Regions from separate parts of the Blautia sp. LMAG:89 genome, predicted to be linked through region 3. Evidence: predicted binding sites of a transcription regulator. Region 3 holds the regulator's gene; each other region holds the start of a gene.

Region 1 (10,092 bases), on a different contig from region 3:
CGCTTTCATACAGATCTATTCTCTTCTCGGCCGAATCCTGAAATTTTTCTATGAATTAAATCTGGATACTCATGACCTTGAAGCTAAAATTTTGTATGTTTACAACCACATAAATGAGTTTCATAATACGGAAGAACTATGTCAATGGCTGAATGATCTATGCCATCTTTTATGCCGGAAGCTTGATTCCTCCATGAATGATTATCACCAGAAGCTCTGTGAACTGGTGATCTCCTATATCAACGAACACTTCACTGACAATACGCTCTGCCTCAATGACATTGCTGCCTCTGCCAATGTAAGCCCTGCTTATTTAAGTGCTCTTTTCAAAAAAAATCAGGGGATCAGTATCAGCGACTTTATCACATCTCAGCGGATTTCCGCAGCTGCCCGTTACCTTTCTGCAACCAGTATGAGTCTGAAAGAGATCAGCCTGAAATGTGGTTATGCCAATCAATATTATTTCAGCACCAGCTTCAAAAAGAAAATGGGGATCACACCTTCCGCCTATCGGGAACAGCATACATAACTTCTTCTCTTCTTTATAACAAAGTTACTGGCACAAATGCCAGTGCCCTTCTCCGGAATTTTACTTATAATCAATTAATAAAGAGAATCTTCATATTTTTTCGAAGGAGGGATTGCTATGAAAAAATGGAAAAAAATCCTGATAAAAATTCTTCCCAAAAGCTCAGGCAAATACCCTTAACTCACTTCTCTATTTAATTATTCCATAGAAATGCCCCTGACGCTGACAGCCAGGGGCATTGTATCGTCAGCTGCTTTGCAGCCTATTCCGTTAATTCTTCCAGATTCTTTTTTAATTCGAGCATCTTGTCTCTCAGCTCAGCAGCCTGCTCAAAATTCAGGTCTGCTGCGGCAGCACGCATCTGCTTCTCTACCTGGGCGATCACCTTCGTCAGTTCTTTGCGGTTCATGGATTCCGGATCCTTCTTAAGCTTCACTTCTGTCTCTGCCACCTTCTTCGAAACAGCGATCAGATCACGGACTGCCTTCTTGATAGTCGTCGGAGTGATGCCATGCTCTCTGTTGTAAGCCTCCTGTATCGCTCTCCTTCTTTCTGTCTCCGAGATTGCTTTTTCCATGGATTCTGTCATATTATCCGCATACATGATCACATGGCCTTCGCTGTTCCGGGCAGCACGGCCGATAGTCTGTACCAGAGATGTTTCCGAACGAAGGAAGCCTTCCTTATCAGCATCCAGGATCGCTACCAGCGTGATCTCCGGAATATCCAGTCCTTCTCGCAGAAGGTTGATCCCGACTAGCACATCAAACACATCCAGGCGCATATCGCGGATGATTTCCGCACGTTCCAGAGTGTCAATGTCCGAATGAAGGTATCGGACACGGATTCCCAGATCTTTCATATAATCGGTAAGGTCCTCTGCCATACGTTTGGTCAGGGTCGTGATCAAGACTTTATTTTTCTTTTCAATTTCCTTATTTACTTCTGCTACAAGATCATCGATCTGTCCTTCGATCGGACGCACCTCCACCTTCGGATCAAGAAGCCCTGTAGGACGGATGATCTGCTCTGCGCGGAGAAGCTCATGGTCATATTCATATTCTCCCGGTGTCGCAGATACAAACATTACCTGGTCAAGCTTGTTCTCGAATTCATCAAAGCTCAATGGACGGTTATCCTTAGCAGACGGAAGTCGGAAGCCGTAATCCACCAGTGTCTGTTTACGGCTCTGATCACCGGCATACATACCGCCAACCTGGGGAACTGTCTTATGGGACTCATCTATAATAAGTAAAAAATCATCTCCGAAGTAATCCATCAGGGTATACGGTGGCTGCCCCGGTGCAAGCCCTGTCAGGTGCCTGGAGTAGTTCTCGATCCCGGAGCAGAATCCCGTTTCCTTCATCATTTCCACATCAAAGTTGGTACGCTCCGCAATTCTCTGAGCCTCGATCAGCTTATCCTCACTTTTAAAGTATTCCACCTGCTGCTTCATCTCTTCCAAAATAGCATCTGCTGCACGACGGATCTGCTCCTGTGGTACTACATAATGAGACGCCGGAAAAATAGCCGCATGACTTTCCACGCTTTTGATCTCACCGGTAAGCACATCGATATCTGTGATCCGCTCGATCTCATCTCCGAAAAACTCCACCCGCACTGCCCGGTCTGTAGAATTCGCCGGAAAGATCTCCAGCACATCACCCCGGACACGAAAGGTTCCACGGTGAAAATCCATCTCATTTCTTGTGTACTGGATATCGATCAGCTGTTTGATAACCTCATCACGGTCCTTCTCCATTCCAGGGCGAAGAGAGATCATCATATCAAAAAACTCCTGAGGTGCACCTAAGCCATAGATACAGGATACCGACGAAACCACGACCACATCCTTGCGCTCACATAAGGCTGCTGTGGCGGAGAGACGGAGCTTATCGATCTCATCGTTAGTGGATGCGTCCTTAGCGATGTAGGTATCTGTGGACGGGACATAAGCCTCCGGCTGATAGTAATCGTAGTAGGAGACAAAGTATTCCACTGCGTTCTCCGGGAAGAATTCCTTAAACTCACCGTACAGCTGTGCTGCCAGTGTTTTATTGTGCGCAAGTACCAAAGTTGGCTTGTTTAACTGGGCGATGACGTTCGCCATGGTGAAGGTCTTACCGGAGCCTGTGACACCCAGCAAAGTCTCGAACTGGTTGCCTTCCTTAAAACCCTTGACCAGTTTTTCGATAGCCTGAGGCTGGTCTCCTGTGGGTTGGTATTCGGAGTGTAATTTGAAATGATCCATACGGTTCTCCTTGTTGTTCTGAAATTTGTGGATATGTAAATACTGCCTGTTACTATATGTAAAGAGAGTGCTTTTATCTTTATTATTGTTGCTTTTACAGTATATCATTCAGAGTAAAAAAAGTATAGGGCAACCGAATATTTGTTCTATACTTTTTACTGCACCACACAAAAAGGCAGAGCCTGCTCCACTCAGACTCTGCCTCTCACTTTTTTCTTTTTATACTGCCGTCATTCTTCTACTTTTCTCTCATAAACGATCTCACCGCCAAGAACTGTCATATCCACTTTCGTGGTCTTGATCTCATCCGGATCAATCTTATAAATATCTTTCTCCAGAACTACGAAGTCTGCATTTTTTTCCACTTCGATGGTTCCGTTCTCGTCTTCTGTATAGGAAGCGTAAGCTGCGTTTTTTGTAAAAAGCTTCACCGCCTCATCTACAGACATTTTTTCGGATGGGATCCAGCCTTCCTGTGGCTGACCACTGATATTTTTGCGGGTGACTGCAAAATAAATATTCTCCATGGCATCAAAGCTTACCACAGGAGCATCCGAACCGCCGGACGTATGGATTCCCATATCCAGCATGCTCTTCCATGCATACACCTTATCCATACGGTGTGCGCCGATGGCAGGTTCCACTGTGTTCATATCCAGATCGATAAATACCGGCTGGATATATGCCAGAAGATCCTGGTCTTTCATCCCCTGCAAAATACGCGGATTGGTGATCTGGCAATGTACGATACCATGTCTGCCCTTTTTATTATCCTTCCGGTAAGGAGATTTCGCAGCTGCCTCAATGACCATATCCATGGCACGATCGCCAATACAGTGTACCGCTGCCTGCATCTGATGCTGGTCAAAAAAAGCAAACAGATCGTCAAGCTCCTCCTGACTGAATGTGATGATCCCGGTATTTCCCGGCGAATCCTCGTAAGGCTCATTCATGGCCGCTGTTCTTGCACCAAGGGAACCATCCTGGATCAGCTTCATTGGTCCGACAGTAAAGTGATCCCCCCTCTGTCCGGTACGATATCCTTCCTCAATAAAAGCCTTCGCATCCTCCGCCCGCTCAAAAAGGCACTGCTCATAATGGCGGATACTCAGCTCTCCTCTGGCATCCAGTGCCTTATAGGAGGCCATGATCCGACGCCAGTTTTTCCCCGGAAGTGAGGCAAGATCATCGGACTGTACACCTGTAAATCCACATTCATTCAGCTTCTTTGCACTGTATTTGATGTAGCCTTCCACTTCTTCCTGGGATGGTGCTTCCAATACGGAAGAATAAAACTGTACTGCATTTTCCTTCAGAAGTCCGGTATCCAGGTCAACCTCCTTCGCAATCTCCGGGAACTCCGGGATTTTTTTCAGAAGCTCCAGACCGCAGCTGTTGCACACAGCCACATGCCCGCAGACACGCACCATAATGATGGGGATTTCCGTTGAGAGCGCATCCAGCTCATCCTTGTGCGGATAGCGTGGCTTATCAAAATGCTCCTCATTCCAGCCTCTGCAGTAGAGCCAGGTCAGCTTCTGACCTTTGCTCTCCTCCAGTCTTTTTTTTGCTGCGGCAAGCATTTCCTCAACACTTGTACAGTCAAACAGTTTTACAGATCTTTCCACAAATGCATAATGCAGCATATGCATATGTGTATCCACAAAACCGGGTAGCATCAGCCTTCCCTTAAGGTCGATCCGCTTTTTGCAGGAAAAAGCTTCCGCTTCTTTATCAGTTCCCACAAAAACGATCCGACCATTTTCGATTCCCACAGCCTCTGCCACTTTTTCACTGTCATCCAGTGTTCTTATACATCCGTTAAAAAAAATTGTATCCACTGTTTATTTTTCCTCTTTTTCTTTTTTATCCTCGTAGAAAAGTGCCATATCCTTGTCTACCTTTCCGATTCCCATGTAACGCGCCTTGTAATCCTTCAGCAGTTTAAAGAAAGTACCACTTAAGATAAATAATGTGGCAACATTTACAAATGTAGGGAATACGGTTGTAAAGTCTGCAATTACCCACAGCTGCGCCGGTGTTCCGTTTCCGTAAAGAGTAAGCACTGTGACCAGAAGACCCCATAATGGTGTTCCAAGGATAAAAACCTTCTCTGCGATCTTCAGAACCTTCTGATTATTTTTCAGCCAGTGCTTCAGGATCACGCTGTAGTAGGTGAACCATCCAGTTGATGTTGTTAATCCAAAAAGAAAAATACTGATCGCGATCAGTGCTCTCGCAATGGAGCCCATTCCAGACTCAAATGCTGTCAGTGTCAGCTCTGATCCCTGAAGTCCTGAATTCCAGTAGCCGGTGATGATAACAACAAGACCTGTCATGGAGCAGACTACGATGGTGTCTGCAAATACCTCAAATGCTCCCATCAGTCCCTGTTTTACAGGATGGTCTGTCTTTGCGGAAGCATGGATCATAGGAGATGTTCCCCAGCCTGCCTCGTTGCTGTATACGGAACGGGCAAAGCCAAGACGCATTGCTGTTGCAACACCGGCTCCCATAAATCCGCCGACTGCCGCCTGTGTTGTAAATGCACCCTTGAAGATCAGTCCAAAGGTTTCCGGCAGCTTGTCAAAATTCACTACCAGTATTGCAAGAGATCCTACAATGTAAAGCATGCACATGATCGGTGTCATATAGGAAGAGATCACGCCGACTTTCTTTACACCGCCGATGATGATCAGATAGATTGCTGCCACATACAGAAGTGACGGTACGATGTACGGCAGGTGGAAGGTACTTCCGACAGCCTCTGATACTGTATAATTCTGTAAGGTAATGAACCATGTCATAAAAATACAGCCGCCGAACAGTACTGCAAAAAGTTTCCAGAAAGGAAGCTTTTTCTCTCCGCCAAGACCCTTCTGCATGTAGTAGGTCGGGCCTCCCTGGTACTCACCGTTTGGCTGTTTCTCTCTGTAGTATACAGCAAGTGTTACCTCTGCCATCTTGATGACCATGGCAAGAAGCGCTGCGATCCAGAGCCAGAATAATGCACCAGGTCCTCCTGTTGCAATGGCCGTTGCAACACCGGACATATTGGATACACCAACAGTACCTCCGATCGCAATGGAAATAGCCTGGAACGGTGTCAGGCTCTTTCCGTCATCTCCGCCTTCCTGGCGACGTTCTTTACTGAACATGTTTTTCACAATGTAACCAAAATGGCGGAACTGGAAGAAACCGGAACGTACTGTCAGATATACGCCTGTAGCGAGGATCGTGATCAGCAGCGGCAGTCCCCAGAGCCAGTTGGTCAGATTTTCAAATAATTCAAACATCTTTTCCTCTCCTGTCCTTCTTATTGTTTGTCTTTTGCATCCATTCGGAAAATCTGTGTATAGAATATAAAAAATCCCCGGAACATGAAGGCAGATACGGATACCTGGAGTTCTCGACATACAGCTCTTCTGCCATATATCTGCGAGCCCCGTTTCTATCCTCTTTATCCTTCATGCTCTGGGGATCTTACATTTCAGTTCACGAATCTTCCAAACGATCACAGTATATCACACTTCCGGAGGAATTTCTACTTTTTCTGTTTGAATTTTGTATTTTTATTCATTTTTCGTGAATATTACTATTTTACCGTATGGACTCCGGATACTCCACCCCTTCCGGCATGGGATCCCATTCGTTAAGGCCAATGCTCTGCTTGAATTTCGCCTGTTCAAGCGTAAGCTTCGGAAGATCATCCTGCAGATAATCCATCAGCTCACTGATACCTTCCCGGGTCTTGTTATTTACCATAAATATCCTCTCACAGCCCATGTTCTTCATCCACTGTCTGACCATGGGAATGTTGGCATGGGGAGAATCCACCTTGGTGATGATCCCGATCAGCGGCCGTAGTAGAAAATTCCTGCTGCCGTCACTAAACAGGTTAAAGGGCTCATTGGCTGCCTGTACAATGGCGATCACATCCGCCTCAAAGGAAAAACAGGCCAGTCCTACGCTGAAATGCTTGGATTCCGCATATTCTCCCGGTGAATCAATAGTATCTTCATTTGTATTGGTATACTGAGTCTTATGATAATGAAGTTCTTCCCCTTTAAGCGCCTGTGTCAGGGATGTTTTGCCTGCTTCACTTCGACCCATCAGAAAAATTTTTTTCATTTTTTATCCCGTCCTGCCTCAGCTTCTGTGGATCTTACAGACATCGAATTTCAATGTCTCATGGAAAAATCGCACTACTTCCTCCACAGCTGTCATCACTTCCGTAAAACCGCCTGTCAGGATCAGCGTCCCGCAGAAACGATCCATAAATCCTACTTCCACATGAGCTGCCTTCACTGCAACATCTGCCGCAACCACGATTGCCTCCCAGGGTGTGACACGGACCATGCCGATGGCATCTCCTCTGTGATCTTCACCTTCATGAACACCGATATGTAACGCAAGATTCTCATATATCGATCTGTCATTTGGTGTAAAAACATGTGCAAAGGAAAGCTCCTTTCCAGGTACTCTCACCCGGGTCAGCCGAAGTCTTCTTCCCTTAAGGTTCTCATAATCATCATGAAACAGCCGCTCCAGCAGTTCTTCCTTCGTTATCCGTTCTTCCATGGTACACTTCCTTATCTCTTGGTGATATTGCATACTACATATCCCAGAGTATCACGGAAATAATCCACGATCTCTTCCATTGCAGTCTGTACATCGGAAATCTCTCCTGTTATGATCAGTGTTCCTGTAAAACGGTCTGCAAATCCAAGATATACATTACCGCTCTTCACAGCAATATCGGATGCGATCACAGCAGACTCGGAAGGTGTCATATTCATGATACCAATTGCAGATGATCCATAGTCCACCTGCGGATTCAGTCCAAGCTTCTGATATATGATAGGTGCCGGACCACCCATGATATGGGCAAATGTGATCTCCTTACCGGCTACGGTTTCCTGTACGATTCTGATCTGATCTCTATGTTCATCCGCCATTGATGATTCCTCGCTTTCAAAATTTTATATTATTCTCGATCTGATAATATTGGATAATTTTATAAGCCGGATTTCATTCATCCGGCTTACAACTTCCTAAAGTCAGGCAGATCTTTGAAATCCGCTCTGCTACCTGCTCATGGTCAAAAAACCTTCTGGCAGTTCATCTGATTTAATTTTACTATTTACCAATTTTAATGTCAAGACAATTCTTCGAAAACAAGTCAAAAAACAACGTTTTTAAAAATAGAAATCCACAAAAAACAACATTTATTTTCAAATCCTCGCGGAAAACCAGTCAGAAATCTGCTCAGAACTCAAACACCTTCTTAATACTGTCATAATGTAGGAATTTTCCCTCTGCGGCAAACGCCCGGATCTGCTCCAGGGTTGCAAACATATATCCGTCTGTCTCTTCCATCTGAAGCTTCAGATCCTTATCCTCCACATCCATGACAAAACGGTACACATCCACAAAGTAATTATCTCCTTCCCCCGGGTTCTCTCTTTTATATGTAAAAAGGTATCCGCCCTCTGCCTCACTGGCGTCCAGTCCGGTCTCCTCTTTCACCTCACGGAGTACTGCATCACGGGAAGCCTCTCCTGCCTGGGCTGCACCGCCGGAAACCTCCCACCAGCCCGGAGCCCAGGCCTTTGTCATCACACGTTTGGTAATAAGAAAGGTCTTGTCCGGTCTTGCTACCACGCCCAAAACTGTCAGATGATACTCTCCATCCTTTAAACACCAGTCATTGCGCTTCATAGTTCGTCCTGTCGGTTTCTTATCTGCATCGTAAATATCCCAGAATTCCATTTTATCTATCTCCTGTCTTTTTACAGAACGCGGAAATACAGTCTTACATCTGATCCGTTTCAGCCTGCCCGTTTCTCCGTTTTCTGTATCTTTTTTATTTGTTATGATAACACGTTAAAATCATATATGTAAACCCCTGGATCCGACACCATTTTCCAGTTAGCGTTACCGTTCACTCCGTTCTCAGTAACCAGTTACCCTTCTACATCTGTTTTTTTCACATTATAAGCATACAAGTACCTGCAGCCTGAAAGATGATATGCGAAAATCTATAGATTATTTTTATTATATCGCTCGTATCATGAATTAGTTTTATGGATTATTCTGTTATATAATTAACACAAACAAACGATTCTATTTAAAATAACCAGGGAGGTTTTTTTCAGATGAAGAATGATTATCCGCATATTTTTTCCCCATTAACCGTTAAAAATATGACTATCAAGAACCGTATTGTTATGATGCCGATGGGCACCAACTACGGTGAACAGAACGGCGAAATGAGTTTTCTTCATATCAATTATTATGAGCAGCGTGCAAAGGGTGGCACAGGTCTCATCATCGTAGAGAACGCAAGCATCGATTCCCCGCAGGGCTCCAACGGAACCACACAGCTGCGCATCGACCATGACAACTATCTGCCACGTCTTTTCAAATTCTGTGAAAATATTCATAGATACGGAACAAAGATTGCGATCCAGATCAACCATGCCGGAGCTTCCGCTGTTTCTTCCAGGATCAACATGCAGCCGGTTTCCGCATCTGACGTTCCATCCAAAGAAGGCGGCGAAATCCCGCGTCCTCTTTCCAAAAATGAGATCCTTCACATCGTAAAAAAATACGGTGAGGCTGCAAAACGTGCACAGACAGCTGGCTTTGACGCAGTAGAGATCCATGCAGGACACTCCTATCTGATTAGTCAGTTCCTCTCCCCGATCACAAACAAGCGTACCGATGAGTTCGGCGGATCTGTTGAGAACCGTACCCGTTTCTGCCGTATGGTCATCGATGAGGTAAGGAAACAGGTAGGACCTTTCTTCCCGATCATGCTCCGTCTCAGTGCGGATGAGCTGATGGAAGGCGGAAATACACTGGAGGATACTCTGGAATACCTGGAGCATCTTCAGGAAGAGGTTGATATCTTCGATGTTTCCTGCGGACTTAACGGTTCCATCCAGTACCAGATCGATGCAAATTATCTCCCGGACGGATGGCGTTCCTACATGGCAAAGGCCGTAAGAGAAAAATTCAACAAGCCATGTATCTCCATGGGTAATGTCCGTGACCCGAAGGTTGCTGAGCGTATCCTGGCTGACGGTGATGCAGACCTGATCGGTATGGGCCGTGGTCTGATCGCAGACCCTGCATGGGTAAACAAGGTTGCCACAGGTCATGAGTGTGACCTCCGCAAATGTATCTCCTGTAACGTTGGCTGTGCCGGAAACCGTATCGGTGTAAACCGTCCGATCCGCTGTACTGTAAACCCATCTGTTCTTGAGGGCGATGTATATAAGAAAAAACATGTAAATAAAAACTGCAA
Region 2 (10,092 bases), 130 kb from region 3:
GGCGCTATTGTGATGAACCCGAACTGCAGTGTATGCTGGGGAAGCTGCCAGGGTGTGATCGGTGAGAACGAGGTTCTTATCAGCACCGGAACACGTAACTTCAAGGGACGTGCCGGACATCCGAGCTCCAAGGTTTATCTGGGATCTGCGGCAACGGTTACCGCATCTGCCATTGCAGGTGAGATCGCAACTGCAGACAGAGTATAAAAACCTCAGAAAAGATATTCAGGAATAAACAGGAGAATATACATATGGAAGCATTTACAGGAAAAGTGTGGGTACTGGGCGATGATATTGATACCGATATCATCATTCCGACCGAGTATCTGGCGCTGAAAACCATTGACGATATGAAACAGTACGGATTCAGTCCCCTTCGCCCGGAGCTGGCAGGACAGATCCAGAAAGGTGACATTATTGTAGCAGGAAAGAACTTCGGCTGCGGTTCCTCCAGAGAGCAGGCACCGGAGATCATTAAAGCACTGGGCGTACAGTGTGTTATTGCGAAATCTTTTGCCCGGATCTTTTTCCGCAACTCCATCAACAACGGCCTTCTTCTTATCGAACAGCCGGATCTTCACGACAATGTGAAAGAGGGAGATGAAGTTACAGTTGTGATGAACGAGCATGTAGACCATAACGGAAAACAGTACCCGATTGCTTCTCTTCCGGAGAATCTGATGGATATTATTCAGGCTGGCGGACTTGTAAAAGCCATGCGCAAACTGAACGGTCTGGACTAAGACGGAAAGGAGAGAAATAATGGGTGAGACGATCATTGAGAAAATTATCAGACATAACACAGGCAAAGCAGTAAAGCCTGGCGATATCGTGACGGTCAATGTTGACAGAGTGATGATCCATGATATCTTTATTCCGTTTGTAGCGGACAAATTCGAGGAGATGGGCTTTCAGAAACTCTGGGATCCGGACAAAGTTGTTCTGATCTATGACCATCTTGTACCTGCAAGCCAGCAGGACGACACCAGACATTTCCATGTGGGAGATGCTTTTGCAGCCAAATATGGTATGAAAAACGTGCACAGAAGTGACGGTATCTGCCACCAGTTGATGACAGAGGCCGGTTACGTAAAACCTGGCAATATCGTATTTGGTACAGATAGCCACACTACCACTTACGGATGTGTCGGTGCATTTTCTTCCGGTATCGGATATACAGAGATGGCCAGCATCCTGGGAACAGGAACCATGTGGATCAAGGTTCCGGAAACCATAAAGGTTGTGATCGACGGAGAACTTCCGGAGAATGTCATGTCCAAGGATATCATCCTCCGCCTGATCGGTGACCTTCGTGCAGATGGAGCTACTTACCGTGCTCTGGAATTTTCCGGAAGCACCATTGAAAATATGTCTGTGGCAAGCCGTATGACTATGGCGAATATGGCAATTGAGGCCGGTGCGAAATGTGCACTTTTCACACCGGATGAGAAGACAGCTGCTTACTGCAACGTAGAGCTTGATGATTATCAGAAGAGTCTTGTGGGAGATGAGGATGCTGTCTACATGAAGACCATAACTTATAAAGCAGAGGATTTTGTGCCGGTAATGGCATGTCCGTCTCAGGTGGACAAGATCCGTGATGTCAGTGAGCTTCAGGGTGAGACCATCGACCAGGTATTCATCGGTTCCTGCACCAACGGACGTCTGGAGGATCTTATGGCGGCAGCAGAGGTGCTGAAGGGCAAAAAGGTTGCAGACTTTGTAAAGCTGATCGTGACTCCTGCCAGCCGCAAAATTTACCGTCAGGCTATTGAGCTTGGCATTCTGGATACTCTTGCGGAAGCTGGGGCTATCATTACACATCCGGGCTGCGGACTTTGCTGCGGAAGGACCGGCGGAATCCTGACAGACGGTGAAAAGGTTGTGGCAACCAACAATCGTAATTTCCTGGGACGTATGGGAACTTCCAAGGTTCAGATCTATCTGGCATCTCCGAAAACAGCAGCAGCCTGTGCCGTTGCAGGCAAGATCGTAATGCCGGAATAAGAAGCAGAAGATCCTGAGAGAAATACTGCTGCCAGAAACAGATAAAGAAACGTATGAGAAAGACAGATTTTCGCAGAGGCGTCAGTCTGTCTTTTTTTACCGGATCAGAAGGATCCGGGATAAGTCATTTTTACAGAAAATGGGATTTATTGTATTATAATAACAGCCAGTGTGACAACATAACATATATTACATAAGACTCGAGGGATAAGGGTATGGAGAAAAGATCAACCATCAGTAAAAAGACACTGAAGATCATACTTGGAATCTGCATTGGCGTAACGATCCTGGCAGTGGCAGGGTTATTTGTCTATACATACTTGGCAGATCACAATACGCTGGGACGGAAGATTTCCATATGGGGAGTGGATGTTTCCGGACTGGATGCAAAGCAGGCAGAAGAAAAGATCACTGCGGAATTTGCAGAGCGTCCGGTATCCTTTCAGGAAAATGATCAGGAAGTTTACAGTACTACTTTGAAAGAGCTGGGCTACAGTCTCAATGAAGAAGCCCTTCTGAGTAAGCTTACAGAAATTCAGAAACAGCGGGAAGAGAGCCGGAAGCTTTTTCCAAAGGAAGAAAATATAGAACCGGAATGTCAGATCGAGGAAGATGAGGAGCAGGAAAAGCAGGCTCTCGATCTTTCAAATTTCGGTACGGAAGAAAGAAAAGCTTCTGTTGATGCAGCCATTCAGTACGATAAGGAGAAAAAAGAATTCACCCTTGTGAAACAGGTACAGGGGACGGAGATCGATCCGGATAAGCTGGAGACTACCGTGGACACAAATCTGAACGCAGCATTTGATACGGCTCTGCTTGGGGATACCATCACAGTACCGATCAACAAGCATGTGTATGTAAGCCCGACGGTCACTGTAACAGAGGATATGAAAAATAAGATTACGGACCTGAACAGCCAGCTGAAGAAATACCGCAGCAGTACAGTAACTTATACATTCGGAAGTGAAACGGCTGTTCTGGATTCCGATACGATCACATCCTGGCTGAAGGCTGAGGGGGAGACGCTGACTTTAGATGAAGAAGCCATTAAAGCCTACATCAGTGAGCTTGCCAACAAATACAATACCATTTATGTTCCCCGCACCTTTCATACATCTGCGGGAACGGATGTGACCATTGAGGGAAATGAGTACGGATACCGGATTGATCAGGACGGAGAATATGCGCAGCTTCTGGAAGACCTGAAAAGTGGTACTGCTGTAACAAGAGAGCCTGTTTACAGCAAAAAAGGATACCAGAGAAACGGAACAGACGATCTGGCAGGCAGTTACATAGAGGTCAGTCTGGATGCACAGCATTTGTGGCTGTATAAGGACGGAAGCCTTGTGACGGAAACAGATATTGTCAGCGGTAAGCCGGTGAAGGGGCGTGAAACATATCGTGGTGCATGGCCGATCGCCTACAAGGCGAGTCCCTTTAACCTTACCAGCAATGAATATGGTTACGATGTAAAGGTTAATTACTGGATGCCTTTTGTCTACGGACAGGGACTTCATGATGCGTCCTGGCAGTCATCCTTTGGCGGGAACCGTTATAAAACCAACGGAAGCCACGGCTGCATCAATCTGCCTAAGGATCAGGCAGCACTGATCTATAACACCATTGATGCAGGTTATCCGATCATTATTTACTGATAGGAGCAAAAAAGCTTCGGAGAGATCCGGAGCTTTTTTATGCCCGAAAATGAAAATTATCATGGAAGCAGGATCGTAAATGATAAGGTTTTTCAAAAGTACGTTAAAAAAAACACAAAAAATATCGAAAAAGCCTTGTCGAAACAGAAATAACGTGATATGATGATTTCGGAAATCGAGCTAATACACTTCTTAATTGCGGAGGAAGAGTGTTTTTCTCTTTTATTTGGGTGCAAATTGATAAAAAAACTCAAATAAGTGTTAGTTGAGATTTCATTTTTTTATTCATGTATCGTTAAAAAAAAGACAATATATGAACAAGAATATCTACTATAAACGTCAGATTTTAGACTAAGAAAGGATAATGAAAGGTATGAAGTACAGTTATTATCCGGGTTGCACCCTGAGAACAAAGGCCAAAGATCTGGATGAGTATGCCAGAGCCAGTGCCACAGCCCTTGGGTTTGAGCTTGAGGAGATCGAGGACTGGCAGTGTTGTGGTGGTGTTTATCCGCTTGGCACAGACGAGATCGCCACAAAGCTTTCTTCCGTCCGTGCGTTAAACCAGGCAAAAGAAAAAGGCCAGGATCTGGTGACGATCTGTTCAGCCTGTCATCATGTGATCAAGCGTGTCAATGATGATATGAAAAATGTGGAAGATATCCGGACCAGAGCCAACAATTATATGCAGTTGGAAGCTCCCTATGAAGGAGAGACAACCGTTCTCCATTATCTGGAGGTTCTCCGGGACAGAGTCGGTTTTGATAAACTGAAAGAAAAAGTAGTAAATCCTTTTACCGGAAAGAAGATCGGAGCCTATTACGGATGTCTGCTTCTGAGACCTGGAAAGATCATGGCATTTGATGATCCGGAAAATCCAAGGATCATGGAGGATTTTATCCGTGCCCTTGGCGCTGAGCCTGTGATCTATCCTTACAGAAATGAATGCTGTGGAGGATATATATCCCTGAAAGAAAAAGAAATGTCACAGAATATGTGTGAAAAGATCGAAGAAAGTGCAGCCGGATTTGGCGCAGATATGCTGATCACTGCCTGTCCACTGTGCAAATATAATCTGAATAAAAATGCCGGAAACAGACTGCCGGTTTACTATTTTACAGAGCTTCTGGCAGAAGCCCTTGGCGTCAAAGAGGAGGTGGCAAAATGAGAGATAACCATTCTGCTGCGGAAAAAATAAAGGAGATCAGTGGAACCAATCCTTTAAAATGCATGAAATGCGGCAAATGTTCCGCAACCTGCCCTTCTTTTGACGAGATGGATATCAAACCTCATCAGTTTGTATCCTATGTGATCAATGAAAATATCGAAGCACTTGTAAATTCAGCATCCCTTTGGAAATGCCTTTCCTGTTTTGCCTGTGTGGAGCGCTGTCCGAGAGACGTAAAACCCGGAAAGATCATTGACGGGGCAAGACAGCTTGTTGTCCGGGAAAAAGGTGGCAACTATCTTTCACCAGATGAGATCCCGGAACTTCTTGATCCGGATCTTCCTCAGCAGCTGCTGGTAAGTGCATTCAGAAGATACAGGAGGTGAGAACGTGCAGAGAATCGGTGTATTTGTCTGTCACTGCGGAAGTAATATTGCCGCTACGGTAGACGTAAAAAAAGTTGTGGAAGTCATAGCGAAAGAGCCGGGTGTTGTACACGCCGAGGATTACCAGTATATGTGTTCCGAGGCAGGTCAGTCCAGAATTCAGGAAGCCATCCGTGAAAAAAATCTCACAGGTGTGGTTGTCTGTTCCTGCTCCCCGCGTATGCATGAGGCAACTTTCCGCAAAGCAGCGGAAAAAGCAGGCCTGAATCCATACATGGTGGAGATCGCAAACATCCGTGAGCACTGTTCCTGGATCCACAAGGATATGCAGGAGGCTACGGAGAAGGCCGTGATCCTTGCAAGAGCAGCAGTAGCAAAAGTCAATTTAAATGCTCCTCTTCAGCCGGGAGAAAGCCAGGTTACAAAGAGAGCCCTGATCATCGGAGGCGGTATCGCCGGAATCCAGACGGCTCTTGATATTGCCGATGCAGGCTATGAAGTTGATATTGTGGAAAAAACACCAAGTATCGGCGGAAGAATGTCACAGCTTGACAAAACCTTCCCTACTCTGGATTGCTCCGCATGTATCCTTACTCCAAAAATGGTGGAGGCTGCAGCTCACGAAAAGATCAATATCTATACATACAGTGAAGTAGAAAAAGTTGCAGGTTTTGTAGGAGATTTTACTGTTGATATCCGCAAAAAAGCGCGAAGTGTCAACATGGACAAATGTACAGGCTGTGGAGTCTGCCAGGAAAAATGTCCTTCCAAAAAGATTCCAAATGAGTTCAACAGAGGGCTGAACAACCGGTCAGCTATTTATACTCCGTTTGCACAGGCGATTCCAAATGTTCCTGTGATCGACAGAGAGCATTGCCTGAAATTTAAGACAGGCAAATGTGGTGTCTGCTCCAAAGTATGTCAGGCAGGAGCCATTGATTACGATCAGCAGGATGAGATCGTAACACAGAAATACGGAGCGATCGTGGTGGCAACCGGATTTGATACCATTAAGCTTGACAAATATGATGAATACGCATACAGCCAGAGCAAGGATGTGATCACATCTCTGGAGCTGGAGCGTATCATGAATGCTGCAGGACCTACAAAAGGACATCTTGAACGTCTTTCCGATGGAAAAGCACCGAAGGAGATCGTGTTTATCCAGTGTGTGGGAAGCCGTTGCTCCGATGACCGTGGAAAGCCATACTGTTCCAAGATCTGCTGTATGTACACAGCTAAGCATGCCATGCTGATCCGTGATAAATATCCGGATACCAATGTGACGGTATTTTATATTGATGTCCGTACACCTGGTAAAAACTTCGATGAGTTTTACAGAAGAGCAGTTGAGCAGTATAACGTAAACTACATCAAAGGTCAGGTAGGAAAAGTAATCCCGCAGCCGGATGGAACACTTCTTGTTCAGGGCTCGGACCTTCTTGATAATAAGCAGATCTTCAAGAAAGCAGATATGGTAGTTCTTGCAACAGCCATTGAACCGAATCCGGATGTACGTAAGATTGCTACCATGCTTACTGCAAGTATTGACACCAACAATTTCCTTACAGAAGCCCATGCAAAGCTTCGTCCGGTAGAATCACCGACAGCAGGAATTTTCCTTTCCGGTGTATGCCAGGGGCCAAAGGATATCCCGGAGACAGTTGCCCAGGCAGGAGCTGCGGCTGTTAAGGCCATAGGACTTCTTGCAAAGGACAAGTTGACAACCAATCCATGTACGGCAAAATCCGACGAGCTTCTCTGTAACGGATGCTCTACCTGTGCAAATGTATGTCCTTACGGAGCGATTTCCTATGAGGAGAAACAGGTCAACGATCACGGTATCCGTGAGACAAGAAGAGTTGCGGTTGTCAATACAGCACTTTGCCAGGGCTGCGGTGCCTGCACAGTAGCCTGCCCGTCAGGAGCCATGGACCTTCAGGGCTTCTCCAACAGACAGATTATCGCGGAGGTGGATGCAATATGTCGATAGAAACAAAGGAAGAATTCAGACCAAAGATCGTGGCATTCTGCTGTAACTGGTGCAGTTACGCCGGAGCAGACCTTGCCGGAAGCAGCCGTTTGAGCTATCCGGCGGATGTAAAGATCATCCGTGTTCCATGTTCCTGCCGTGTCAATCCCATGTTCATCCTCCGTGCCTTTGAAAAAGGGGCCGATGGTGTGATCATGTGCGGATGCCATCCGGGAGACTGCCATTACAGTACCGGAAACTATTATGCAAGAAGACGTATGACACTTCTGTTTTCAATGCTGGATTATATTGGGGTAGAAAACGGAAGAACACGTGTTGAATGGGTATCTGCCGCAGAAGGCGTGAAATTTTCACAGACTATGAATGAGTTTGTTGAGAAGATCCATTCACTTGGTAAAAACGTGAGATTGGAGGATATAAGATGCAGGAGCTGATAAAACGTGCAAAAGAACTGCTTGCAGATGGCACGGTAGTCCGGGTTCTTGGGTGGAAAGCCGGAGATCTTGCCTTTAATCCGGAACCAGCCTATTTTGAAACACCGGAATCTCTGGAGGATTTTGTCTATGATGGATTCTGCGGTGCCAATTTAAGCAAATATATGATCGAAGCTTCCAAGCTGGAAGGAAAAACCATGGTCTGTCTGAAGCCCTGCGATACATATAGCTTTAACCAGCTTTTGAAAGAGCATCGTGTAGACAGAGAAAAAGCCTATATCGTAGGTGTTGGCTGTAAAGGAAAGCTGGATATTGAAAAGATCCGCAAAATGGGGATCAAGGGTATCCGGGGAATTTCCGGAGCAGAGATTACCGGAGATGCAGAGACATTGACTGTGGATACTGTTTACGGAGAAAAAACCTGTGCATACAAAGATGCCATGCTGGAACGCTGCCATGTATGTAAAGGAAAAGAGCATAAAATTTACGATGAACTGATCGGTGAGTCAAAGGAGACAAAGGACGCTGACCGTTTCGCAGAAGTTGAGCGGATCGAGGCAATGAGTCCGGAAGAAAAATTTGCATTCTGGCAGAGCGAGCTGAGTAAATGTATCCGCTGTAATGCCTGTCGTAATGTATGTCCGGCCTGTAGCTGCCGCAAATGCGTTTTTGACAGCAATAAGTTCGACAGCGCCCAGAAGGCAAATGTGGATTCCTTTGAGGAAAAGATGTTCCATGTGATCCGTGCCTTCCATGTAGCAGGAAGATGTACGGACTGTGGCGAGTGCAGCAGAGTCTGCCCGCAGGGAATTCCCCTTCATCTGTTTAACCGTAAGTTTATCAAGGATATTGATGCGTTTTACGGTGAGTACCAGGCTGGCGAGGATGCGGAGTCAAAGGGTCCGCTTACCAGCTTTACCTTTGAGGATGTAGAGCCAGGGATCGTGGCAGAAAGGGGATAATGTATGTATAAGATCGCAGTAGAAAATCTGCCGGCATTATTCCGGAAAATTGCCGCAGACCAGGAATTATATTTACCGGTAAAGGTAAGTGAACAGGTGAACTTCAAGGCATGGAGTGAGGATGCAGAAGTTTCCCTTGAAACACTGAAAACCGTGAAATCACCGAAGGATGCTTTCTTTCCGCAGAGTGAAAATCTCTATACCTGTAAAAAAGACGGAAAAAATATCAGCATTGAGCCTCAGGCACTGAAAGACCAGAATTTTGTCGTATTCGGAATGAGAGCCTGTGATGTACAGGGTGTGAAGGTTCTCGACAAGGTATTCCTTGGGGATCCGGTGGATACTTTTTACCAGGCAAGAAGAGAACATGGAACTATCGTAGCTCTTGCCTGTCATGAACCGGAGGAAAGCTGCTTCTGTAAAGTATTTGGCATTGATGCCGCAGATCCGGAAGCAGATGTTGCAGCCTGGATCATCGAGGGAGAACTTTTCTGGAAGCCTCTCACAGAAAAGGGAAACGCTCTGACAGAAACTGTGAAGGAGCTTTTGGCAGATGCTGATGAGACAAAGGTAGAAGAGGAGAAGAAGGCAATCCGTGGTATTATCGAGCTTCTTCCATATACACATCTTTCACTGGAAGGATGGGCGCAGGAAGAATACATGGACCGTTTCAATTCTCCTGTATGGGAGAAACTGTACAAGCCTTGTCTTGCCTGCGGAACCTGTACCTTCGTATGTCCGACCTGTCAGTGCTATGACATTAAGGATTACGACACAGGGCACGGTGTTCACCGTTACCGCTGCTGGGATTCCTGCATGTACTCTGATTTTACCATGATGGCTCACGGAAACAACCGTACCAGCCAGATGCAGAGATTCCGTCAGAGATTTATGCATAAGCTTGTTTATTATCCGTTAAATAATGACGGCATGTTCTCCTGTGTTGGCTGCGGCCGCTGCGTGGAGAAATGTCCGGAATCTTTAAATATCGTAAAAGTCATCAAGGCCTTTGAAAAACAGGGAGGTGAAAAGAATGAGTGAATGTACCTGTCATAAGAATTATACACTGGATACGCTGATCCCCAAGGTTGGCGTGATCACAGATATCCGTCAGGAGACACCGGATGTAAAAACCTTCCGTGTGGAGGCTCCGGAGGGTGGAAAGCTTTTCGAGCATATGCCAGGACAGTGTGCCATGGTCTGTGCACCAGGCGTCAGTGAAGGTATGTTTTCCATTACTTCTTCTCCGACTGTAAAGGATTATCAGGAATTCAGTATCAAAAAATGCGGATCCCTTACCGACTATCTCCATAGCCTTCAGGTTGGAGATGAGATCGCAGTCAGGGGGCCATACGGAAATCATTTTCCTGTGGAAGATAAGTTAAAGGGAAAAAATCTCCTGTTTATCGCAGGTGGAATCGGTCTGGCACCTCTTCGTTCCGTGATCAACTATGTGCTGGATAACCGTGAGGATTACGGAACAGTAG
Region 3 (10,092 bases):
CAGTGCTTTTACTCTCTCGTATTTTTTCATAATCCCGACTCCTCTTCACCTATAGCTAATGCCTTGGGCAGATATTCTATGATATCTCCTGCCAGCATACTGCGCATTCCTTTTTCAGCGGCTGCAAGATCACCGCAAAGTCCGTGAAGATAAACACCTAACGCGGCCTTTAAAACCATGGGAGGCTGTTCCTCCGTTTTCAGATACATACATAACACTGCTGCCAGGATCCCGGAAAGCACATCTCCGCTTCCTGCAGTTGCCATTCCGGAATTACCGGAAAGATTCAGATACATCTGGCCTTTCTCATCTGCGATCACCGTACATGCATCCTTCAATACGCACACAGAGCCTGTTTTCGCAGCACATTTCAGTGCAGTATCTGCGATCTCATGCTGGATCTCCTGGATCGTTCTGCCACTGAGCCGGCTCATTTCTCCGATATGCGGTGTCAGGACTACATGCTCTCCCAGATACTGATACCACTGTGGATGTGCAGCCAGAAGGTTCAGGCCGTCCGCATCCAGGATCAGCGGCTTTTTCTCCCGGGCAGCCGCCGTGAGAAACCACTGTTCTCTCTCACGGCTGGCCACTGATGTTCCAAGTCCCGGTCCGATCACGATCATATCACACCAGGATAGAAGCTGTTCATTGGATTCCTGATCAAAGCGGCTGCAGACCATAGCCTCCGGAAGGAGTATCTGCAGTGGGATCCTGTTGGCTTCCACAGTCTGGATCTTTACCATTCCCGCACCGGCACGAAGTGCTGCACTGGCGCTTAAATAAGCGGCTCCGCACATTCCCTCACTTCCGGTCACAAAGAGCACTTTTCCGAAGGTACCCTTGTTTCCGCCGGGATCACGTTCCGGAAACAGCTTCAGATCTTTATTTTCCAGACAGGCGGCAGATGCAGTCACAGCTTCCTGCTCATAGATCCCGATATCGGCGGTAACGATCCTTCCTGCATACAGTCTTCCCGGATAAAAGCAAAGGCCTCTTTTCCGGTAGGCAAATGTGACAGTCAGATCGGCGCTGAAGGCAATTCCCATTTCCAGGCCAGTATCTCCGTTCACTCCTGACGGGATGTCAACTGCGATCTTTTTGGCCCTCGCACTGTTCATCTCATGGATGATATCAGCATAATGCCCCTCGATCGGACGCGTCAGGCCTACCCCAAACACGGCATCTACTATAGTAGTATATTCACTCCACTGCGGGTTATTCACCTCCGGGACACGATAACCGGAAGCGATCTTATACTGAAGAGCTGTCTCTCTGGTCATTTTATCTTTGTTTCCGACCATATAAAACTCTACCCGGATTCCCTTCAGATGGAACAATCTGGCAACAGCGATACCGTCACCGCCATTATTTCCGCTTCCGCAAACTACCAGGATCCTTTCGTCCTTCTGGAGATACTTTTCTGTTTCCTCTACCACCTTCAGTGCTGCCCGCTCCATCAGAACCTCGGAGGGAACTCCGATCTCACGGATCGTTGTGGAGTCCAGATCCTTCATTTCTTTGCAGGTAACAAGCTTCTTCATTCTGTCTTCTGCCTCCCCTCTATCATAGAGAAAGCTGCCGTTTCCGGCAGCTTAACAATTCTTACTTATCCACATGTTCCTGCCTGTATTTACTGAGATTATAAGACAGTGTCATCAGACTCTCGGAAAGATGAACGTTCTCTACGATCACATCATCCGGTGTCTCAAGATCGAGATGTGCAAAATTCCAGATTGCCTTGATCCCGTTCTCCACCAGGATATCTGCCATTTCCTTGGCTTTATTCTTGGGAAGTGTCAGAATCGCGATCTCCACGTTATTCTCTCTCAGGAAAAACGGAAGCTCACTGAGCATCTGGATCTCAAGTCCACGGACTGCGATGCCCTCAAGCACAGGATTTACGTCAAAGATACCAACCAGCCTGAAGCCACGCTTCTCAAAATCCACATAATTGGCAAGTGCCTGTCCCAGATTACCAGCACCCAGGATGATCATCGGATGAACGGTATCCAGTCCCAGGATCTTACCGATCTCTGTATAAAGATAATGTACATTATAGCCATACCCCTGCTGCCCAAAACCGCCGAAATTATTAAGATCCTGACGGATCTGAGAAGCTGTGGTATGCATCTTCTTACTTAACTCATTGGAAGAAATACGTTCTACATTGTCTTCCATCAGCTCTCCTAAGTAGCGGTAATAGCGTGGCAGACGCTTAATCACCGCTTTCGAGATTTGTTTTGTCTCCACGATAGTTTTCCTCCTTACCTTACACTAGGTTAATTATAACGAATTGACATTTTCCTGTCAATTAAAGTTGTCTATTCTGTACAAATTTCTTTATAATTTTTCTAATAATTGATTTTTTCTTTGAAATCCCGGCAGTTTCCGTTATAATAGGTGGAGGATTTTTCCCTGTTCAGGCATAAACAGGGGTGATTCTTTATACAGGAGGACAGTTTTTATGATTTTATCATGTCAGAATATATGCAAGGCCTTTGGCGAAAAAGTAATTTTAAATGATGCATCCTTTCACATTGAAGATCGTGAAAAGGCTGCTCTGATCGGATGCAACGGTGCAGGAAAGACCACACTGCTGCGGATCATCATGCAGGAGCTTTCTGCTGATTCCGGTACCGTGGTGCTTGCCCGGGATAAAAATATCGGCTATCTTGCCCAGTACCAAGATATCCACGGACATCATACCATCTACGAGGAGCTTCTTACCACAAAGCAGCACATCATCGATATGGAACGCCGTATCCGCAATATGGAACAGGAAATGAACACGGTGACCGGTGATGAGCTGAACCGTCTGATGGAAACCTATACCCGCCTGACCCATCAGTTTGAGCTGGAGAACGGATACGCTTACAAAAGTGAGCTGACCGGTGTCTTAAAGGGTCTCGGCTTCACGGAGGAAGATTATGACAAGCAGATCGAAACTCTTTCCGGCGGTCAGAAAACACGCGTGGCGCTGGGCAAGATGCTTCTTTCCAAGCCGGATATCCTGCTTCTGGATGAGCCAACCAATCACCTGGATATGGAAAGCATCTCCTGGCTGGAAACTTATCTTCTGAATTATCCGGGAGCTGTTTTTATCGTCTCCCATGACCGTTATTTTCTGGATAAGGTGGTCACCAAGGTCATTGAGATCGAAGCCGGACAGACCCGCGTATACAGCGGCAACTACTCTGCCTATGCTCTCAAGAAGGCTCAGCTTCGTGACGCACAGTACAAGGCATACTTAAATCAGCAGCGGGATATCAAGCATCAGGAAGCCGTTATCGCCAAGCTGAAATCCTTTAACCGTGAAAAATCCATCAAGCGTGCGGAAAGCCGTGAAAAAATGCTGGACCGTGTACAGAGGATCGAAAAGCCTCTTGAGCTCCAGGACCGGATGCGTATCTCGCTGGAACCACGGGTGTTAAGCGGAAACGATGTGCTCCACGTGGAAGCGCTTTCCAAGGCCTTTCCGGGACAGACCCTGTTCTCCGATATCTCCTTTGATATCAAACGCGGCGAGCGTGTGGCACTGATCGGAAACAACGGAACCGGAAAGACCACCATGCTGAAGATCATCAACGGTCTTATTGAGGCAGATGCCGGCAAATTTTCCCTTGGTTCCAAGGTGCAGATCGGTTATTACGATCAGGAACATCATGTTCTGCATATGGACAAGACAATTTTCCAGGAGATCTCCGATACTTATCCGACTCTCACAGAGACCGAGATCCGAAATATGCTTGCCGCATTTCTCTTTACCGGAGATGATGTTTTCAAGGAGATCTCCGCACTTTCCGGTGGAGAAAGAGGCCGTGTTTCCCTTGCAAAGCTGATGCTTTCCGAAGCCAACTTCCTGATCCTTGACGAGCCTACCAACCATCTGGATATTGCCTCCAAGGAGATCCTGGAGGAAGCACTGGTCAGCTACACCGGCACAGTCCTTTATGTATCCCATGACCGTTACTTTATCAATCAGACTGCGACCAGGATCATGGAGCTGACAAACCAGGCAGTGGTAAATTACATCGGTGATTATGATTACTATCTGGAAAAGAAGGAGGAGCTGACCAGTACCTATGCACCGGGAAGCACTTCTCCGGAGTCACCTGCCGAAGAAAAATCGGTTTCCGAGAACAAGCTTTCCTGGCAGCAGATGAAGGAAGAACAGGCAAAGAAACGAAAACGGGAAGCCGAGCTGAAAAAAGTCGAAGCCCGTATCGAAGAGCTGGAAACAAGAGACAGCGAGATCGACGAAACCATGGTCCTTCCGGATGTCTGCACCAATGTAGCGGAATGTACAAAGCTGAGCCGCGAAAAAGCAGCCATCGCTGAAGAACTGGAAGAGCTTTATGAAAAATGGGAAGAGCTGGCCTGACGGTCAGCTCTTTTTTATCCCCTTATGTTTTTATGGAAGCAGCATGCCGAGATGCTGTTCAAAGCATACACCATCGTTACGGTCTGTTCCTTCCTCCACCGCATCCCGGATCGATGCCGAGATAAAATCCACGGCCAGCTCTGCACAGGTTTTCATGGAATATCTTTTTACCAGCCCTGCACTGAGCACGGATGCAAAAAGATCTCCTGTCCCGGAATAGCTTCCGCCGGATTTCTCTGCAAATACCCAGGAGCTGTTTCCGTTTTCCAGGACAAGATTCCCCATTTTCAGAGGCTGCCCCTCCTCCCTGTGATCCACTCCGGTGATCACAACGGCAGGAAGTGAAAATTTCCGGGCAAGTCCGCACCCGATCTCCCGGATCTCTTCCATCCGCCGGGCCTCTGATACCTTTTGCAGTTTATTCCAGATCTCCTCCATTTTTTCTTTTCCGTAGAGAAGAAGGAGGGCTTCCGTAAGGTTCGGTGTGATCACATAGGAACGGCGTGTCAGTTCGCAGAACCGGCTGCGGAGCTCTTCTGTATAGATCGGATAAACCGCGCCGTCATCCCCCATCACCGGATCTGTAAGGATCAGAGTATCCTTTCCTGCAAACGCGTCCATAAATTTCAGAATCCTGTCTGCCTGCTTATCATCAGAAAGAAATCCTGTATAGATCCCATCCGGGAAAAATCCTCTTTTTTTCCACTGCTCCATATATGGTTCCATATGCTCTGTGAAATCCTCACAGAAATAACTTTCATAACCGGTCTGGTTGCTTAAAACAGCGGTGGGAAGTGGACACGCCTGGACTCCCATCACCGAGATCACCGGGATCGCTGCTGTCAGTGAACATTTCCCCAGCCCGGAAAGATCATTGATCACTGCTATTTTTTTCATGGTAATTCTCCAGTCTTGAGTTTTTTTCTGTAATATTATAGAATGAACTGTCAGGTTTACGCAATCATTTTTGGAAGGAAATCATCATACTTATGTTAAATATATCTGCAGAACACAAAAAAGAACACCTTTATCTGGAGGTTTATCACTATTACCGGAAGCTGATCCTGGAAGGCCGTCTCCTTCCCGGAAGCAAAATGCCCTCCCTTCGCAAATGCGCCCAGGAGCTGAAGCTGAGCCGTACCACCATCGAAAATGCCTATCTTCTGCTGGCAGCAGACGGCTATATCATCGCTAGGGCACAAAGCGGCTATTATGTCACCGGCATTGCTTCCAAGCAGCATCTGCTCACCCCCGAAAAACAGGATAAGGATATCACGCCCTGCCTTTATGATTTTGCTTCTTCCGGTGTTGACCGGGAAAGCTTCCGTTTTGATCTGTGGCAGCGTTACATCAAAAGTGCCCTCCGCCAGGGCGACCGTATGCTTTCTTATGGCGAACCCCAGGGCGAAAGCGATTTCCGGGAGGTTCTCGCAGACTATATCCGGGAACGCAGAAATGTGATCTGCTCCCCGGATGACATTGTAGTAGGGGCCGGTCTCCAGCCCCTTCTCCAGATCCTCTGCCCTCTGATCCATGAACGGAAAACCGTTTCGTTCCCCACACCGTCCTTCACCACATGCAGCACCATCTTTCAGGATTACGGCTTTGATGTCCATTACCGGGACAAAAGCTGCGATGTGATCTATGTTTCTCCTGCTCACATGACGAAATGGGGCGAGATCATGCCGGTAAAACGACGCCTGGAGCTGATCCGTCATGCAGAGATCAATGACCATCTGATCATTGAGGATGATTTCGAAAACGAATTTGTTTATTTCCAGAAGCCGACGCCTTCACTTTTCGGTCTTGCAGGTGGTGAAAACGTTGTCTATATCGGTTCCTTTTCCAGGCTGCTGCTGCCCTCCATCCGTGTCAGCTTCATGGTACTGCCGCGCTCTCTCCGGGAAAAATATACAAAAAAAGCAGCCTTTTATAATCAGACTGCTTCCAAGGCAGAACAGATCGCGCTCTGCCAGTTTATCCGCGACGGGCATCTGGCTTCCCAGACAAGAAAGCTCCGCCGCCTTTATTCCCAGAAGCTGAAGGCTCTTTCCCAGGCTGTCCGGGAAACCTTCGGCCAGGACTGCCAGATCCAAACAGGAGCCGCAGGAACCAGCCTTGCCCTTACTCTTCCCTGTTCTCTCACAGGCAGTGAACTGACAGACAGAGCCCGGAACCGTGGTCTGGGACTGGAGGTTCTCAGAGAAAACGGAGCCGAGGTCACCCTGGTCCTCTCCTGCTCCTCCATTCCATCCAAGGATTTTCTGCCTGCCTGTCAGCTTCTGAAGGAGGTTACCGGCTCCTAATCTCTCCGGTTATCGATCATGTAGAGCAGGGCATTTACAATGCACGCAGCAATGTTGCTTCCACCCTTGCGTCCTTTTGCCACAATATAAGGCACATCTGCGTGCATGATCAGCTCCTTGGACTGCACAACATTCACAAAGCCTACCGGCACACCGATGATCAGCTCAGGAGAAAGCTTTCCGTTCTCAATAAGCTCATAAAGACGTACCAGTGCGGTAGGTGCGTTTCCAATGGCAAAGATCAGCTTTTTATCCATCTCTGCGGCCTTGTCCATGCTGGCTGTGGCTCTGGTAGTCCCGTTCTTTTTTGCAAGGGCAGCCACATCCTCATCGGACATGAAGCAGTAAGCCTCACCGCCGTAGCGGGCAAGTGCACGCTTGTTGATCCCGGCCTTTGCCATCTGGGTATCTGTGACGATGCAGGCACCGTTGCGGATGGCGTCCATGGCCATCTCCACTGCCCCCTCCGAGAAGCAGAGATTTTTTGCATAATCAAAATCTGCGCTTGTGTGGATGCAGCGTTTTACGATCAGCTCTGTTCCCGGGATCAGGGGAGTATCCCCCAGCTCTTCTGTGATGATCTCAAAGCTTCTTTTTTCGATCTCCATGGGTTTTACATTTTCAAGCTCAACTTTCATTTCTATTCTTCCTCCGTAATCCCGTTTTCCAGTATCTCATAGATTTTTTTCATATCCAGATGCTTCCGCAGCTCTGCAGCCAGGATATCATACTGCTGTTCCTTAAATGCCGCAAAATCCACGCCTGTCATATTTTCCACATCAATACCTTTTTTCTCGCCGATCACGCGGATGATCGCCTCTGCAGATGCTTCCTTATCGAAAACACCGTGGATATAGGTTCCGCACACATTTCCCGCAAAAGCACCCTCTTCTTTTTTCTTACCGCTGACGCTGTCTGTGATCTTCGTGGCTGTTCCTGCATTCTCCTTCAGGATGCTTTCGCCCATATGGATCTCATAGCCCTCGATCTCCGCACCGGAAAGAGGAGCAAACACACCGGACAGCTGACCGAAATGCCCCTGCACCCTGGTCCTGGTTTTCTTTTCGGCAAATACCGTTTCCATGGGAAGAAGTCCCATTCCTTTCATGGAACCGCCATTTTCAACTCCATGAGGATCGCTTAAGGTCTCGCCCAGCATCTGATAGCCGCCGCAGACACCAAAGATCAGCTTGCCTCTGGAGGCTTCCTTGAGAACCGCTGCCTCCATTCCGCTTTCCCGCATCCAGATCAGATCACTCATAGTGTTCTTGGTTCCAGGAAGGATGATCATGTCCGGAGAGTGAAGATCTCTCGGGTGTTTTACATAGCGGAGAGAAACTCCGGGAATGCTCTCAAAAGGATTAAAATCCGTAAAGTTGGAAATCCTTGGTGTACGGATCACCGCGATATCAATGACACCGGCTTCCTGCTTCCGGTCAAAACGCTCCGTCAGGCTGTCCTCATCCTCCACCTGGATATCCAGATAAGGCGCCACACCCACCACCGGGATCCCGCTTCTTTCCTCAAGCATAACAACACCAGGGTCCAGAATAGTCTTATCTCCGCGGAATTTGTTGATGATCAGACCCTTTACCATAGCCTTCTCATCGTCCTCCAGAAGCTCCACTGTACCGATCAGCTGGGCAAAAACACCTCCACGGTCAATATCACCCACAAGAAGGACCGGTGCCTTGGCCATCTTTGCCATACCCATATTTACAATATCCTCGTCCTTGAGATTGATCTCGGCAGGGCTTCCCGCACCTTCGATGACAATGATATCGTTTTCCGCTGCAAGAGCGTTGTATGCCTTCATCACATCCGGAACCAGGGTCTTCTTATATTTGAAATAATCCCTGGCACTCATGGTTCCAAGAACTTCTCCGTTTACGATCACCTGGGAGCCTACATCATTGGTAGGCTTCAGAAGAATCGGATTCATCAGGACAGACGGCCTGATCCCGGCTGCCTCTGCCTGCATGACCTGGGCCCGCCCCATCTCAAGACCATCCTCTGTAATAAAGGAATTCAGTGCCATATTTTGTGATTTAAAAGGAGCCACACGATATCCATCCTGCTTAAAGATCCTGCAAAGTCCCGCAGCCAGCAGGCTTTTTCCGGCATTGGACATGGTTCCCTGCACCATTATTGCTTTTGCCATAATATACCTCCCTCAAGTACTTCGATCAGTTTTACATTTTCTTCATGGCGCTTTACCGCGATCCGGTAATACTCCTTTGTAAGTCCCGGATAATTGCTGCAGTCACGGATCAGGATCCGCTTCCGCAGACAGAAGTCAAAGAGCTCCTCCGGTCCTTTAAAGAAAATATAATTTGCTTCCGACGGAAATACTTTATACCCAATGCGGACCAGCTCATCCTTCAGCCACTGTGCCTCCCGAAAAACAAGCTGTCTTCCCTCCTCTACATATTCCGTCTCTGTAAGTGCCTGGAGCCCGGCTGCCTGGGCCATGGTGGAAACATTCCATGGCTGAACGCAGAGCTCCATCCTTTCCATCAGCTTTCTGTCAGAACAGAGGCCATAGCCCAGCCGCACACCGGCCATGGCATATCTTTTTGTAAATGCCTTCAGGATAAAAAGATTATTGAACCCGGAAAGAGAATGCTTCAGAGAATACTCTTCCGGTTCCTTTACAAAATCGAGGAAACATTCATCTACCACCAGCAGGATATCCAGCTTTCTGCATTTTTCCAGGATCCTTTTCAGAAGCCTATGGGGGATCAGCATGCCGGTAGGATTGTTGGGGTTACATAAGAAAGCCATATCCAGTCCCTTATGGAGGATATCCAGATAGGCTTCACTGAGCACAAAACCGTCATTTTCCGTCAGCATGTAATATTCCAGCTCACAGCCAGTACTGGCCAGAGCCTGTCCGTATTCCGCAAAAGTAGGCGCCGGGATCAGAGCCCGCTTTGGCTTTACTGCGTGACAGAGCGTAAAGATCACTTCTGCTGCTCCGTTACCGCATATTACCTCTTCCGCTTTTACCCCTTCCGATTCTGCGATCCTTTCCCTGAGAACGCCGCATCCCACCTGGGGATACTGTGCAATATGATCCAGACTGTGGATAATGGCCTGCTTCACACTTTCCGGTGTTCCCAAAGGATTCAGATTTGCCGAAAAATCCAGGCAGTCTTTATGTTTATATACGTCTCCTCCATGTATGTGTTTTGTCATTGGTCATTCTCCTGTCTGTATTTATTGTTACCTTAATAACCCGAACCGGACCCCCGCACTGAGCAGTCCAAATACAACCACACCCAGTATGGATGCCGCGTACATCAGCCGGTTAGCCCTTTTGATATCCTCCGGCTCCACCGGGCGGATCGGATCCCCGATCGTGGGTTTTTCATATAATTTCCCGAAATAATATGCATTTCC

The links. The regulator Rex, encoded in region 3, represses fermentation and respiration genes when NADH is low (regulators of the CRP and FNR family bind a similar motif). The targets are predictions, from matches to a motif close to ATTGTTAANTANTTAACAAT.
Region 1: the regulator Rex is predicted to act here: its motif matches at 8,876-8,895, upstream of CCC70_RS04370 (oxidoreductase).
Region 2: the regulator Rex is predicted to act here: its motif matches at 3,954-3,973, upstream of CCC70_RS15540 (CoB--CoM heterodisulfide reductase iron-sulfur subunit B family protein).

The regions. Positions count from the first base shown of each region.
Region 1 is NZ_NANC01000004.1:66,137-76,228, forward strand. It holds gene CCC70_RS04325 (response regulator) at 1-529, shown strand, start outside; gene uvrB (excinuclease ABC subunit UvrB) at 792-2,780, opposite strand; gene CCC70_RS04335 (amidohydrolase) at 3,011-4,621, opposite strand; gene CCC70_RS04340 (alanine/glycine:cation symporter family protein) at 4,625-6,076, opposite strand; gene CCC70_RS04345 (hypothetical protein) at 6,069-6,251, opposite strand; gene CCC70_RS04350 (EutP/PduV family microcompartment system protein) at 6,381-6,911, opposite strand; gene CCC70_RS04355 (BMC domain-containing protein) at 6,930-7,361, opposite strand; gene CCC70_RS04360 (BMC domain-containing protein) at 7,373-7,738, opposite strand; gene CCC70_RS04365 (NUDIX hydrolase) at 8,049-8,552, opposite strand; gene CCC70_RS04370 (oxidoreductase) at 8,939-10,092, shown strand, end outside.
Region 2 is NZ_NANC01000012.1:489,917-500,008, reverse strand. It holds gene CCC70_RS15560 (3-isopropylmalate dehydratase large subunit) at 1-207, shown strand, start outside; gene CCC70_RS15555 (LeuD/DmdB family oxidoreductase small subunit) at 252-743, shown strand; gene CCC70_RS15550 (3-isopropylmalate dehydratase large subunit) at 763-2,007, shown strand; gene CCC70_RS15545 (L,D-transpeptidase family protein) at 2,223-3,662, shown strand; gene CCC70_RS15540 (CoB--CoM heterodisulfide reductase iron-sulfur subunit B family protein) at 4,036-4,830, shown strand; gene CCC70_RS15535 (4Fe-4S dicluster domain-containing protein) at 4,827-5,216, shown strand; gene CCC70_RS15530 (CoB--CoM heterodisulfide reductase iron-sulfur subunit A family protein) at 5,221-7,209, shown strand; gene CCC70_RS15525 (hydrogenase iron-sulfur subunit) at 7,200-7,643, shown strand; gene CCC70_RS15520 (4Fe-4S dicluster domain-containing protein) at 7,631-8,605, shown strand; gene CCC70_RS15515 (4Fe-4S dicluster domain-containing protein) at 8,609-9,646, shown strand; gene CCC70_RS15510 (FAD/NAD(P)-binding protein) at 9,639-10,092, shown strand, end outside.
Region 3 is NZ_NANC01000012.1:359,769-369,860, forward strand. It holds gene alr (alanine racemase) at 1-30, opposite strand, end outside; gene CCC70_RS14895 (NAD(P)H-hydrate dehydratase) at 27-1,544, opposite strand; gene CCC70_RS14900 (redox-sensing transcriptional repressor Rex) at 1,606-2,253, opposite strand; gene CCC70_RS14905 (ABC-F family ATP-binding cassette domain-containing protein) at 2,468-4,384, shown strand; gene CCC70_RS14910 (pyridoxamine kinase) at 4,415-5,281, opposite strand; gene pdxR (MocR-like pyridoxine biosynthesis transcription factor PdxR) at 5,374-6,690, shown strand; gene CCC70_RS14920 (precorrin-8X methylmutase) at 6,687-7,328, opposite strand; gene CCC70_RS14925 (cobyric acid synthase) at 7,331-8,851, opposite strand; gene cobD (threonine-phosphate decarboxylase CobD) at 8,836-9,888, opposite strand; gene cbiB (adenosylcobinamide-phosphate synthase CbiB) at 9,916-10,092, opposite strand, start outside.